DNA from 3 places in the Caballeronia sp. LjRoot31 genome. Region 1 is predicted to be linked to each of the others. Evidence: predicted binding sites of a transcription regulator. Region 1 holds the regulator's gene; each other region holds the start of a gene.
The links. Region 1 encodes LexA, which represses DNA repair genes until DNA is damaged. Its sites were predicted from a motif close to ACTGTATNNNNATACAGT; they were not measured.

Region 1 (4,267 bases):
ACGTGACGGCGCGAACCTCGCGCTCGACCTGAAAGCCGAAACGCATGTGCTCGCCGTTGTCGATATGCGCTCCAGCATCGCCCAAAGTGCCGGCCTCCTCACCGATATGGCATGTGGCCGTTTCGAAGATGCCGCCCGGGACATTTTGCGCGAAGGCGTGGAATGGCTGACCGAGCGGGGCGTGCCGGCGCAGGGCCACTTTGCGTTCGGCCATCCTATCGACGAAATTGCCGGACTCGCGCAGAGCCTGCAGGTGGATCTGGTGGTGGTGGGACATCGGTGCCGCACGGGTCTTGCGCGCTGGTGGATGGGCGCGGGTAACACGCCGCTGATGGATCGGGTGTCTTGCAGCATTTTGGTGGCGGTGTCGCCGACGGGTACATCAGCTGAGCAGGAAGACGCCGCGCATGCGGCGATGCCCGCGAAAGCCGAGGCCAGTGTTTGATGCTGCGACGGGTTTGCTGAGGTTGAAAGCGGCTAAGCTGGTGCCGCTTTCAACCAGCAAGTCGCCAAGCAGCCGGCCAGCCAGCCGCTAGGCAGCAGCAATTGGGCGGATAGTCCCGTTGTTATTGCGGGAAAGTTGATGGTTCGCCTAGCCGTCGTTCAACTCCACCGCGACCAGTTTCCACGAGAACAACCCGTAGCGCCGGAGAATGGCCGAATAGCGTGCGTCGCCGGTTCCATGCTGGTAATTCACCGCGAAAGTATCGAAACTTCGATACCCCGCCGTGGTTTGCGGCGGCGGTTTCGGTGCGGACGGTGAAGCTACGACGGGCGCGGCTCCCGGGGTAGCGACAACAGCGCCGCTCGCCTCGGACGGAACCGGCGGTTTCTCGCCCGGATCGCCCCGTGGCGGTATGCCATTGAGAATAGCCGCCACGCCGTCTGGCGTTGCATACGAATCGACCAGCGGGCCGATTAGCGCCGCGCCAATCATGGCGCCGATCATCGCTAACGGATTGCCGCTCCTCTGTATGTCGATCTTTCGGGTCAACAACTGACCGACCTGGTCCTTCAGGCTTTCACGCAGCAGCGGAAAGTCGACGTACTGATTCACAGTTTGAGCGTCACGGGCGTCGGTGGCGCGTTTCAACCGGTCGAGCGCGATGTACGGCGACGCATAGATCGCACCGAGCACTGCCACGACGACAACAACCAACAACGTAATAACAACGGACTTGCTGGTACGGGACAGGGACATACGCTAAGGCGCCTTTGGGCTGATGAGGTGGATGCGGCTCGAATGCAAGAGCAGAGGCCAAAGAAGCCTCAACCCCTGGATGGACCGCAACAGCGCCAGAATTATCCCCGCGAATCTCATTGCTTCGAAAAAATCAGGCGAGCAATCCGCCTTCAACGCCGGCCCGCTCCTCGTCGATACAACGGTCGATCATGCGCGACACCGCTTCAATATTGCCGACCATGATGACCCGCGATTCACCGCGATACACTCGCACCGGCGCGCGTTGCTCGGCCTGCGTATGCACCGATGCACTCAGCGATACCCGGGCGAACGCCGGCTGCCGCGAGGGCAGGACGGGCAGTTCGTCGAAGAGATCGGGGGTGTCTGCTGGCTTCGGTGTCTTGCAGGAGATCAGCGAGCGCAGATGCCGCAAACGGCCGAACTCGCGGAATTGCCGAAACGACAGGGGTGCACGTGCTGTCGGCGCGAACGATGCGGATAAAAAAGAAGCAGAAAACAACCGGGCGAATCGTTCCATGATGTTTCTCCGATGACCGATGACAATAGGACGCGCACCGGTTCATCGCGAGTGCGATGTCCGTCACGCTTTATAGGGCCGGAATTCAAGTGCAGTGCGGCCGGGGAACACCCGGAATACCCGGAAACCCCGCCGCCCTGCAAATCAGAAATCAACAAGCAGACATCAAAGCAGAAGCTGAAAACCTTGCAGAAATCAAAGCTCGCCGGAACGAATCAACCCGACCGCAATACCTTCCAGCGCAAAGTCGTCGCTGCCTGACGCGACGAAGATGTTCTCGTAATCAGGATTTTCAGCGATCAGTTCAACGCCATCTGGACGACGTTTCCACCGTTTGACCGTGACGTCGTCGCCAAGTCGCGCCACGACGATCTGCCCGTCCTTAGCCTCGTTTTTCTTCTGCACAGCGAGCAGATCACCGTCGAAGATCCCTGCGTCGCGCATGGAAAGACCGCGCACCTTCAACAGATAGTCCGGTTTGCTGGAGAACAGCGCCGGGTCGCAGGCGTAATGCTTGGAGATGTGTTCCTGCGCGAGGATCGGACTGCCGGCCGCCACGCGCCCGACCAGCGGCAAGGACAATTGCATGATGCTGGCATGGGGCAACGTGAACTGATGAGGCCCTTCGTCGAGGCCGCCATTGGTCAGCAAACGAATGCCGCGCGATGAACCCGCCGCCAGTTCGATCACCCCTTTACGCGCCAGCGCCCGAAGATGCTCTTCGGCGGAATTAGCGGAGCTAAAACCAAGTTCGGCTGCGATCTCGGCGCGCGTGGGCGGAAACCCCGTGCGTTCGATCGCGCGCTGGATCAGTTCGAAAACCTCTTGCTGCCGCGCAGTCAGTTTGCTCATTTTGGTCACGTGCTTTTGCCCCTTGTATGGCTGGTCGTCCACTGTATGGATGAACAGATGCCTGTAGTTTTATACAGTATTCAGCGCTTTTCAAGCTTTACTTTAAGTTCGACGTCGTCAGAACCATACAGAGCCTGTAAACAGGGTGCTCCAACGGCTGTTTGATGGCCGCAACGCCGCTTCCAGCCGTCATTAGCACTTTTTGATCTAAAAGAATGAATAACAATTATTTTTAATAATGAAAGCTCGTCGATAGACTCGGCTGCTCAAACCACATAAGACGGGGAACGGGGTAATGCTGAGTCAGAATTCGAGGTGGGGCGCACGTGCAAGGAAGCTGTTTGCCACGGCGGTGATCGGGGCAGCGTCGGTGACCGGGATGACCGCGGGCATGATCGCGCAAGCGCACGCCGACACGTCGTTCCTGAACGTGTCGTATGACCCGACGCGTGAGTTGTACCAGGAGTTCAATCAGGCTTTCGGCAAGAAATGGAAGGCTGAAACCGGAGAGACCGTCACATTCAAGCAATCGCACGGCGGCTCCGGTGGTCAGGCTCGCTCGGTTCTCGACGGTTTGCAGGCAGATGTGGTGACGCTGGCGCTGGCCTATGACATTGATGCGCTCGCAGCCAAGGGGCTGGTTAGCCAGGACTGGCAGAAGCGCTTGCCGGACAACGCGTCGCCGTATACATCGACCATCGTGTTTCTCGTTCGCAAAGGCAACCCGAAGCAGATCAAGGACTGGCCGGACCTGCTCAAGCCGGGCGTGTCCATCGTGACGCCGAATCCGAAGACATCCGGCGGCGCGCGCTGGAATTACCTCGCAGCGTGGGCCTATGCAGAACATCTGCCGGGCGGCAACGCGACGACCGCCAAGGACTTCGTAACCAAGCTCTATAAGAACGCCGGCGTGCTGGATTCGGGCGCGCGGGGCGCGACCACCAGCTTCGTGCAGCGCGGACAGGGTGACGTGCTGATAGCGTGGGAAAACGAGGCGTTCTTGTCATTGAAGGAATTCGGTTCGGACAAGTTCGAGATCGTCGTGCCTTCGGTGAGCATCCTGGCAGAGCCGCCGGTCGCGGTAGTCGACAAGGTCGTGGATCGTCATGGCGACCGCAAGCTGGCCGAGGCGTACCTCAAATATTTGTATAGCGAGGAGGGCCAGGAAATCGCGGCACGCAACTTCTATCGGCCGCGTTCCACAGCTGTTCCCGCTGCGCTGACGAAGCAGTTCCCGAAGATCAAGCTCTACACCATCGACGACTCGTTCGGTGGCTGGACCAACGCACAAAAGACGCATTTCGCCGATGGCGGCGTGTTCGATTCGATCTATCAGCCGCAGTAAGCACGGCGGCATGAAGGGCAGCACTGCCGGCGCTTATGCGCTCGCGGTGCTGTAGTCGTAAAAGAAGGCTGAAATAACACGATGGCCGCATAGACGGCCATGAAACCAACCCGAAGCTCGACCCCGAAGCGCCGTCCCCGCGGCGCGGCGGAACTGGATGATTCACGCATGACGACTTTCACTTTCCGCAAGCCCAGCGCACTGCCGGGCTTCGGCCTGACGCTCGGCATCACGGTGGCGTATTTGAGCCTCGTGGTGCTGATTCCGCTCGCCGCGACCTTCGCCAAGACGGCCACGCTCGACTGGGCGACGTTCGTACGCGCGGTCACGTCGCCGCGCGTGCTGGCGT
Region 2 (4,267 bases), 1.3 Mb from region 1:
CGTCAAGCCGCTGAACACGGTTTCGGCTTCGCGGTGCGCTCGGACTGGAAACCGGACGATCTGGTGAAGGCGTCACGCGCGTGGGCCACGGCTATCGTGACCGAAGCGAACGGCGACCCGGCACAGATCGACACGCTCGCGTCCCAGATCAAAGCGGCAGCATCGGACATTCAGGAGCTGGAGATGAAAATGCAGACGCCCGCATGGCGTCTCGCCGATTCACTGCGTCAACGCGTGTACGAAACCAAGATTGCGACCGAACACAGTGTGGGATCGACGTCGCGCGAGAAGCTCGGTGAACTGCGCTGCCTGCTGCGCCTCGGCATGTTTCATGGCTCGATTTCAAAGCAGGAAGCGCAGCAAGTGCTCGAGCAGTTACGCATGATCAAGCCGGAGATTTTTATTGAAGAGCCGTACGACGGTTTCACCCGCTTCGGCAACTGGCTGCGTACGATCTTTACGCCCGAGCGCAAAATGCCGAAGCCTTCGCGCGCGGAACGTTGAGTTTGAGCCGCTTCATTCCCACATCTTCTTGAGCCGCGCGGCGATATCGACTTTCGCCTTCGCCGCAGCGGCTAGCCCCGCCGCCGTCGGCGCGCTGGGCTCAGGAACCGGCGGCCACGCGCACGCTTCGAACTGCGGCATCAGATGCGCGGGAATGAAACGCGTACGCGCCGCCCAGATATGCCGGTCACCCATATGCGTCTGGTTGTGCACGTAGAAACGCTGCGGTGTGACAATGTGCAAGTCCTCTTTCGCACGCGTCATGGCGACGTATAACAGCCGCCTTTCTTCATCGATTTCCTCGTCGCTGCCCGTGCCCATATCGGATGGAATGCAGCCATCCACACCATTGAGCACGAACACGTTCTTCCACTCCTGGCCCTTGGCCGAATGGATGGTCGAGAGAATCAGATAATCCTCGTCGATGAGCGGCACACCCGATTCGTCGCTGGTGGCATCGGGCGGATCGAGCGTCAGTTCGGTGAGAAAACGCTCGCGCGTGGGATAAGTGGACGCGATGCTTTCCATCTGCAACACGTCGCCATGACGAATTGACGCGTCTTCGTGATTGCGCTCCAGATGCGGTTCGTACCAGCGCCGGATCATCTCGAATTCAGCGGGCCAGCCGCTTTCGCGCGCGCACACCTTCGACATCATCGCGACGAGCACCGGCCAGTCCTCGCTCGCGCGCAACGGCGCGGCGAATGCGGCCAACGCGGCCGGCGTCTCGCCGCGCTCCGCCACCTGATCGAGTGCACGGCCGGCGATGGCAGGCCCAACCCCCGGCAGCAACTGCAGCACGCGAAACCCGGCCACGCGGTCCCGCGGGTTCTCGCCCCAGCGCAATACCGCCAGCACGTCCTTGACGTGAACGGAGTCGAGGAATTTCAGGCCGCCGAACTTCACGAACGGAATGTTGCGCCGCGTGAGTTCGATTTCGAGCGCGGCGCTATGATGCGCGGCGCGAAACAGCACCGCTTGCTGCTTGAGCGTCATACCGCCTTCACGCGCCTCCAGCACCTGCTCGACGACATAACGCGCCTGATCGGCTTCATCGGCCACCGAGACAAGGCGCGGCCGTTGCGCCGATGCCTTGTCGGTCCACAAGTTCTTCGTATAACGTTCGGCGGCGAGACCGATCACCGCATTCGATGCCGCGAGAATGGGCTGTGTCGAACGGTAATTACGCTCCAGCGTCACGCATTTCGCGGGCGGATTGAAGTGATTCGGGAAGTCGAGGATATTACGCACCGTCGCGCCGCGAAACGAATAGATGGACTGGGCGTCGTCGCCGACGACCGTCAGGCCGCGGCCGTCGGGTTTCATCGAAAGCAGGATGGACGCCTGTAGCTTGTTCGTGTCCTGGTATTCATCGACGAGCACGTGGTCGAAACGACTCGACAGATCCGCGGCAATGGACGGCTCGGCGGCAAGATGCGACCAGTACAACAACAAGTCGTCGTAGTCGAGCACGCTTTGCTGCTGCTTCGCGTTGACGTACGCGGCGAACAACCGGCGCAGGTCGTCTTCCCATTCGCGACACCACGGGAACGCCTGGTCGAGCACGGCGGCAAGCGACACGCCGGTGTTGACCACGCGCGAGTAGATGGCGAAGCACGTGGATTTGGCCGGAAAGCGCTTTTCTTTCGCCGATAACCCGAGTTCATGCCGCACGAGGTTCATGAGATCGGCGGAATCCTCGCGGTCGTTGATGGTGAACGACGGCGATAACCCCACGAGATCCGCGTAATCGCGTAACAAACGCGCGCCCACGCTATGGAAGGTGCCCGACCAGGTGAGGCCTTGCGCGATCACGCTGCGGTTACCCAGAGCGTTCACGGCGATACGCGTCACGCGCCGGGTCATCTCGCTGGCTGCGCGCCGCGAAAACGTCAGCAGGAGGATCCTGTGCGGGTCCGCGCCCTTCACCAGCAAATGTGCCACGCGATGCGCCAGCGTATTCGTCTTGCCCGATCCCGCCCCGGCGATCACCAGCAGCGCGCCGGCCGGGTCGCCCGCGTTCGACGCCTGCGTGCCGTACTCGACCGCCTCGCGCTGCGCGTCATTCAGTTTGGTCAGATACGACGCGATGTCCTCCCGCGCCGGCTTGGGCGCGAGATCGTCGTCGGTGGCGGAGTTGAGCGTGAGCACGTCGTGTGGCTTTAAAAAAGGGTGACGCACACTGTATATCCATACAACTCTTCCACGCAAGCGACTGATGCAGCAGGCTTTTGGCCCTATAAAATAAATGACCCGGTGGGCTTGCGCGCACCGGGCCATCGTCACTTCCCTACAGCGGAACTTGTCGCGAATCAGTCTGCTTTCTTCGCGTTTTTCAGGTTCGCATCGGCGGCGGCTTGATCTGCCTTTGACTGCGCTTCCGTCTTTTTCTTGTCCGCCTTGGCCTGCGCTACATTCGCATCCTTGTCCGCTTTGGTCTGCTTCTTCGCTGCTTTCGTGTCGGCGTGCGTAGGTTCCGCGGTGGTCTGCGTCTGCGCAACCGAAACGGTCGCGGCGGTCGCGAATACACCCGCGAGTAACGCAGCACATAAACGCTTCGTGGTCGTAGTCATGAATTCCTCCTTGCTGCGGCCCGCTTAAGGGGCAGCGTTCTATTCATCGCGCTGAAAACTTAGTGCTGCAGGCCGGTATCCTTCGGACCGTCCGGCTCGGTGGCCTTGAGTTCGTCGTTGGCGGTCTGCTTGTCGGCCTTCTTGTTGATCTTTGCGTTGCGCACCTGCTCCTTGTATTGCGCCTTCGCTTCCTTGTTTGTCGCCTTCAAATCCTGCTTCGATGCCTTCTTCGACGCCTTGTATTCAGCGTTAGCCTGCGCGTTGGCATTGCGCTTCACGACCAGCGGATCGGTCGGCGCCGGTGCGACGATATTCTGCGGCGGCGGCGCGGTTTGCGTGGACGGCGCGGACATCTGGCCGGCGTCGGCGGCGGAAGGCTGCGCGGTCTGCGCGAACGCGGATGCGGACAGACCCATGGCGGCAAAAGCGGTACCCAACAGCATTTTCCTGACTTGCGACATGTTCATTTCCTCTCTGGCAGTTTTTTATTCGGGTGGCCGATTGCAATCATCGCAACCAGCCGCGACGCCCAGGCGATGTATGTTGTGTCCTCAAACACCGCGCTTGGAGCACAGCGCCGCAAATACCCGTCTACACTTCCGGTGACCGGCATGAACGCTCAAAAAAACGCGCCGATCACTCTGACTGACCCGGCGCCGGACGCTGGAGTTCGCTGAAACGCGTCATTGTTACCGAAGGTTTCACTTCCTGACATATTGCAAACAGCCGAACGCCCGATATCCGGGAGTTGGTGCTGTAGACGCACGTCGCGTGCCCGGCTGGTTTATCATGGGCGCCCTTTCCGCCCCCATCCTGCGAAGAACGCTCACATGCCGCGCCTCGAATTCACGCTCACGGGCGACTACGTCGAACTGCACAACCTGCTCAAGCTGATGGGCCTGGCCGATAGCGGCGGCTCGGCGAAAGCACGCGTCGCCGAGGGCGAGGTGAAGGTCAATGGCAAGATCGAGTTGCGCAAGACGTGCAAGATCCGCGCGGGCCAGACCGTGGTTATCGAAGACACCACGATCAAGGTTCTCAAGCCGAAATGATCCACCTGTGCGCGATCTGGACAACGTTAAATACCGCGCCGTGATCGACATAAGCGCGATCAAGCAATAAGCTAGACGGCTTTCGTTCCCTTTCGCCGCTTTCAGCTTGTTGACGGTTGAAGCCAGCTTTTCAAGTTG
Region 3 (4,267 bases), on a different contig from region 1:
TTCGTGAAGCATCGGTTGATTGAGGTGAATGCCGGAGCGTTAAATGCCTCTCAAGGCGACGTGTGAACTGCGTTACTTTCCGGCGGAGCGTGCCTTGATCTCTAAGGCTTCGGACCGCCACGCGGCACCGCAAGCGATTACGGTATTGTCGGGAAACGGAGTTCGTTGGACCAGCACGGAATTCGAAGGACCACCGCGTGCCGCAGTCGGCTCCAGGCAACTTGCCGATGAGGCTTAGTTCAGAGAGAGCGAGAGACGCTTAACAACCCCAAGCGGAATTCCGATATGTCGAAGCATCAACGGCTCTTCGCAGATCGAAGCGGACGTTCGTCGGGCGAAGTTTGCGCGCTGTCATCGGCCATTGCGGTCATCCACTTACTCAGTCCGGCATCCCGTTATGCTCCCCAAGCGGTCTAGCGGGCCAGTCCACCCAGCGGTCAGGGCGGGTAAGTTCGTGCGCTTCGTTGAGCGGGTAACGAATACGGTTGTCGTCGCGCGGACGTTCGCCGATCACCATCAGCCTGACTTCGTCCTTCGTATTGTTAATGAAGGTATGGCAGATTCCGGTGCCTGCCGGAAACGCGACGGAATCGCCTTCACCAATGGGATGCAGCACTCCGTCGATCCAGACATCGGGCCTGCCCTCGAGCACGTACACAAACTCTTGCTCGGTACTTTCGGCGTGCGGATATGACGTCCGCCGGCCGGGCAGAAGCCTCACATGATGAATGCCAATAGTGTGATGCCGAGTGCTGCGGAAAGCGGCGCGTCTAGCGCCATTGGCTCGGTATCGCCGCGATACGAATGCACATTCGATTCTTCTAGTTCAGTCCAGTGTTTGATGAAATCCGGTCGGCTCATCGGCTATTCTCCTTTAGGGCGAATACCGATAATAGCGGTTTAGGAGCGGACGTCAGCCGTGACTCGTGGTCAATCTCCGCGCATGGCCACTTCGGCGGAACAAGCAACGTTCACAACCGCGAATTGAACGGCTGCTTCGTGGGTGGAATCCGACCATGCGTTCGCAAGCAAGGCAGTCCAGGGCGGCTCGGCGGCGCAGCGTCGCGGCATTAACAGCTGTCCCGCGCCGGATCTCGATACCGAAACATTGAAAAATCGGCTCAAGAAACCATTCAGCCTGCCGTTATTGAGAAGATAGGGCGGTAATGGGGCACTTCCTGGCGATTGGCTGCGAGCCCCCAAACCGAAATGTACCGTTTCGAGCCAACCGAGACCTTCCATGCAGATCCAGTCAGCAACCGCTGCTACGGCAACCGAGACCGCCTTGGGTGCCAGCGGGTCGTCCGTTTCGAAGGCCGGCAGCACCGGCGCGTCGTCCGCGACGAGTGGAGCGTCCACCGGCACGCCCTCCTCGACTGGAGGGGCGACCGGCGGTACGTCGTCGAGCGGAGCGACGGGCGGAGCTTCGTCCGGCTCGACACCCTCCACCTCCACTTCGGGTTCGCGCCCCGCAGGCGGTGGTGGTGGCGGTGGCGGTGGTGCATCAGCCTCTTCCAGCAGTTCCTCGACGACCGAACTCGACGAGATGAATGCACTGGTCGCGTCCCTCGAAGGCCAGCTCGCGCAGGTATCGTCTAGCACCGGCAGCGCGGCCGGTGGCGCTAACAGTAGCCAGATCAACGAGATCATGGCCCAGTTGCAAAGTGCGCAAAGCGCGTTGAGCGCGGCGGCGCAAAGTTCGAATACCAGCGAGGTCAGCCAGATCGCGACTCAGTTGCAGAGCGCGCAAGGTGCCCTAGCCCAGTTGATGTTGGCCAGCGGTCAGACAACGGGCCTGCTTTCGACCAGCGCATAAGCGGCACATTCTGGTCTCTGACGGTATTTTCTGGAAAGCATGGAGGCATCTCCTGCCAGCAAAACCACGGACCGGGAGCTGGTTGAGCGTCGCGATCATCGTCAGCGACTCAGACGTACAGACTGAATACGTCCGGCAGTGACGAGTGGAAAATGCTCATTGCTTGAGCTTAAACGGACTGTCATTACAAAGTCCCCGAGGCGGCTCGCGACGGCCACCTCTATCGAGTCTTTCCGCACGTACGCCACAGATGAGCCCGTCACGAATCTGTCCGTCAGCAGGCAGTGAAGTCGCACATCGAGCGATGATTTCTATAGTCCATTCTCCCCCCATTTTTCGAGACCAGGCACCACGGTGAACCCATGGATCGTCACCTATGTGTCGAAGGGCCGGTTGTGGCCGCCGGCAACCTTTCGCAACCAGCGCAATGCGGGCTCCTCTCACACTCCAGCAAATCCAGCAAATTCGCGTCACACATTCAGCAAGTCCAATTCATTCGGTCCCGCGTCATCTGGCGCGTGACCAAATTTGTTGGCAAGCCTTTGATTTTTAATGCCCCCATCCAACCAATTCCTATCCCCCACGGTATTGCGCCCAGCACTTTTGATGTAAAATACTGTACATCCATACAGTTATTCAGGTCATGTCCGTTCCCAATGGCAATGTCGGCACATCCAGTTCTTACGCATCAATCGCGCTGAGCCTCTCGCGTGCTGGAGCGCCGCGGTGACAGCCACGCGGCATATCGCGCATCTGGACATGGACGCCTTTTATGCGTCCGTGGAACTGCTGCGTTATCCGGAACTGCGCGGCCAGCCAGTGGTGATCGGCGGCGGCAGGAACGCCACGCCCGAAACACTGGCTGATGGCACCCGGAGCTTTAAACGGCTGCGCGATTACGCGGGCCGTGGCGTTGTCACCACCTCGACCTATGAAGCACGCGCGCTCGGTGTGTTTTCCGCCATGGGCATGATGAAAGCCGCGCAGCTCGCACCCGACGCCATCCTGCTGCCCACCGACTTCGATTCATACCGGCACTACTCTCGCCTCTTCAAGGAGGCCGTGGCCACGTTCACCACGCAGATCGAGAACCGCGGTATCGATGAAATCTACATCGACCTGACTGACCTGCCGGGCGACCCCGCCGAGACCGCCGCACGCATCAAGCAGGCCGTGCGCGATGCAACCGCCCTGTCGTGTTCGATCAGCGTCGCGCCGAACAAGCTGCTGGCGAAGATCGGCTCGGAACTGGATAAACCCGACGGCCTGACCATCCTCACCCCCGCCGACATCCCCTTGCGAATCTGGCCGCTGCCCGTACGCAAGGTGAACGGCATCGGGCCGAAGGCGAATGAAAAACTGGCGGCTATCGGCATTGAGACCGTCGGTGATCTGGCGCGCGCGGACCCCGAGATACTGCAGGCCCGCTTTGGCCGGACTTACTCGGCATGGCTCCTGGAAGTGGCGCAGGGGTTCGACGACCGGCCCGTTGTGGTCAGCTCCGAGCCGAAATCGATGAGCCGCGAAACCACCTTCGAGCGCGACCTGCATGTGCGCCACGATCGCGCGGAACTCTCGGCGGCGTTTACCGACCTGTGTACGCGCGTGGCCGACGACCTGCGGCGCAAGGGATACGAGGGCCGCACGGTCGGCATCAAGCTGCGTTACAACGACTTCAGCACGGTCACGCGTGACCTGACCGTGCCGTTTCCAACAGCCGATGCAACGGAGATCCGTCGCGCCGCAACAGAGTGCCTGAAACGCGTACCGCTGGATCGGCGGCTGCGTTTGCTCGGGGTACGGGTAACGGCGTTGCTGCCGGTGGGATCGCATGTTGCTGAGCCGCAAGCGGTTCAGGGTGAATTGCCGTTCGCGGCGGATTAATTAGCAAAATCCAGGAAAAGCCAGGAAAGGAATCGTCGTGTTTCAAAGCGATCTGTTCAATGCCGTGCCGCTCGACCTTGTAGAAGACGCCGAAAGCGGGATTCGTTACCTGCCCGACGTGGTCCCGCAAGCCACTGCGCACGCGTGGTTCGAGCAGACGCTTGGTCAAGTGACTTGGGGCAATCAGCGCCGCCTGATGTACGAACGCGAGGTCGATGTGCCCAGGCTGATGGCGCATTTCTCGCTGGACGCAGCGGATTTGCCGGAGCCTCTGATGGAAGCTGCGGTACAAGTGCGCGCGATTGCCGGCGCGCAGTTCAACAGCGTCGGCTTGAATCTGTATCGCGATGGCAACGACAGCGTTGCGCCCCATAACGACAAGACGCAAGGGTTAGTGCAGAAAGCGCCAATAGCAATCCTTTCACTGGGCGCGACCCGTCGCATGACCATCCGCGCAAAGTCGGGCAAGGGCCGCACGCTCAATGTGGACCTGCATGCGGGCAGTGTGATCGTGATGAGCTACGCATCGCAATTTACGCACAACCACGGCATACCGAAGATGAGCGG

Region 2: a site for LexA is predicted at 2,686-2,703, ahead of ACSQ8V_RS13585 (ATP-dependent helicase). Genes of this name have one in related genera too.
Region 3: a site for LexA is predicted at 2,432-2,449, ahead of dinB (DNA polymerase IV). Genes of this name have one in related genera too.

The regions. Positions count from the first base shown of each region.
Region 1 covers NZ_CAXURX020000001.1:1,716,930-1,721,196, forward strand. Annotated here, with positions in the region: gene ACSQ8V_RS07575 (universal stress protein) at 1-445, shown strand, start outside; gene ACSQ8V_RS07580 (DUF2939 domain-containing protein) at 593-1,201, opposite strand; gene ACSQ8V_RS07585 (hypothetical protein) at 1,335-1,721, opposite strand; gene lexA (transcriptional repressor LexA) at 1,917-2,573, opposite strand; gene ACSQ8V_RS07595 (sulfate ABC transporter substrate-binding protein) at 2,869-3,918, shown strand; gene cysT (sulfate ABC transporter permease subunit CysT) at 4,087-4,267, shown strand, end outside.
Region 2 covers NZ_CAXURX020000001.1:3,050,513-3,054,779, forward strand. Annotated here, with positions in the region: gene ACSQ8V_RS13580 (DUF4088 family protein) at 1-504, shown strand, start outside; gene ACSQ8V_RS13585 (ATP-dependent helicase) at 517-2,595, opposite strand; gene ACSQ8V_RS13590 (hypothetical protein) at 2,817-3,077, opposite strand; gene ACSQ8V_RS13595 (hypothetical protein) at 3,137-3,538, opposite strand; gene ACSQ8V_RS13600 (RNA-binding S4 domain-containing protein) at 3,908-4,129, shown strand.
Region 3 covers NZ_CAXURX020000002.1:755,806-760,072, reverse strand. Annotated here, with positions in the region: gene ACSQ8V_RS21835 (LysR family transcriptional regulator) at 1-7, shown strand, start outside; partial or broken gene ACSQ8V_RS21830 (cupin domain-containing protein) at 380-861, opposite strand; gene ACSQ8V_RS21825 (hypothetical protein) at 1,241-1,816, shown strand; gene dinB (DNA polymerase IV) at 2,543-3,700, shown strand; gene ACSQ8V_RS21815 (alpha-ketoglutarate-dependent dioxygenase AlkB family protein) at 3,738-4,267, shown strand, end outside.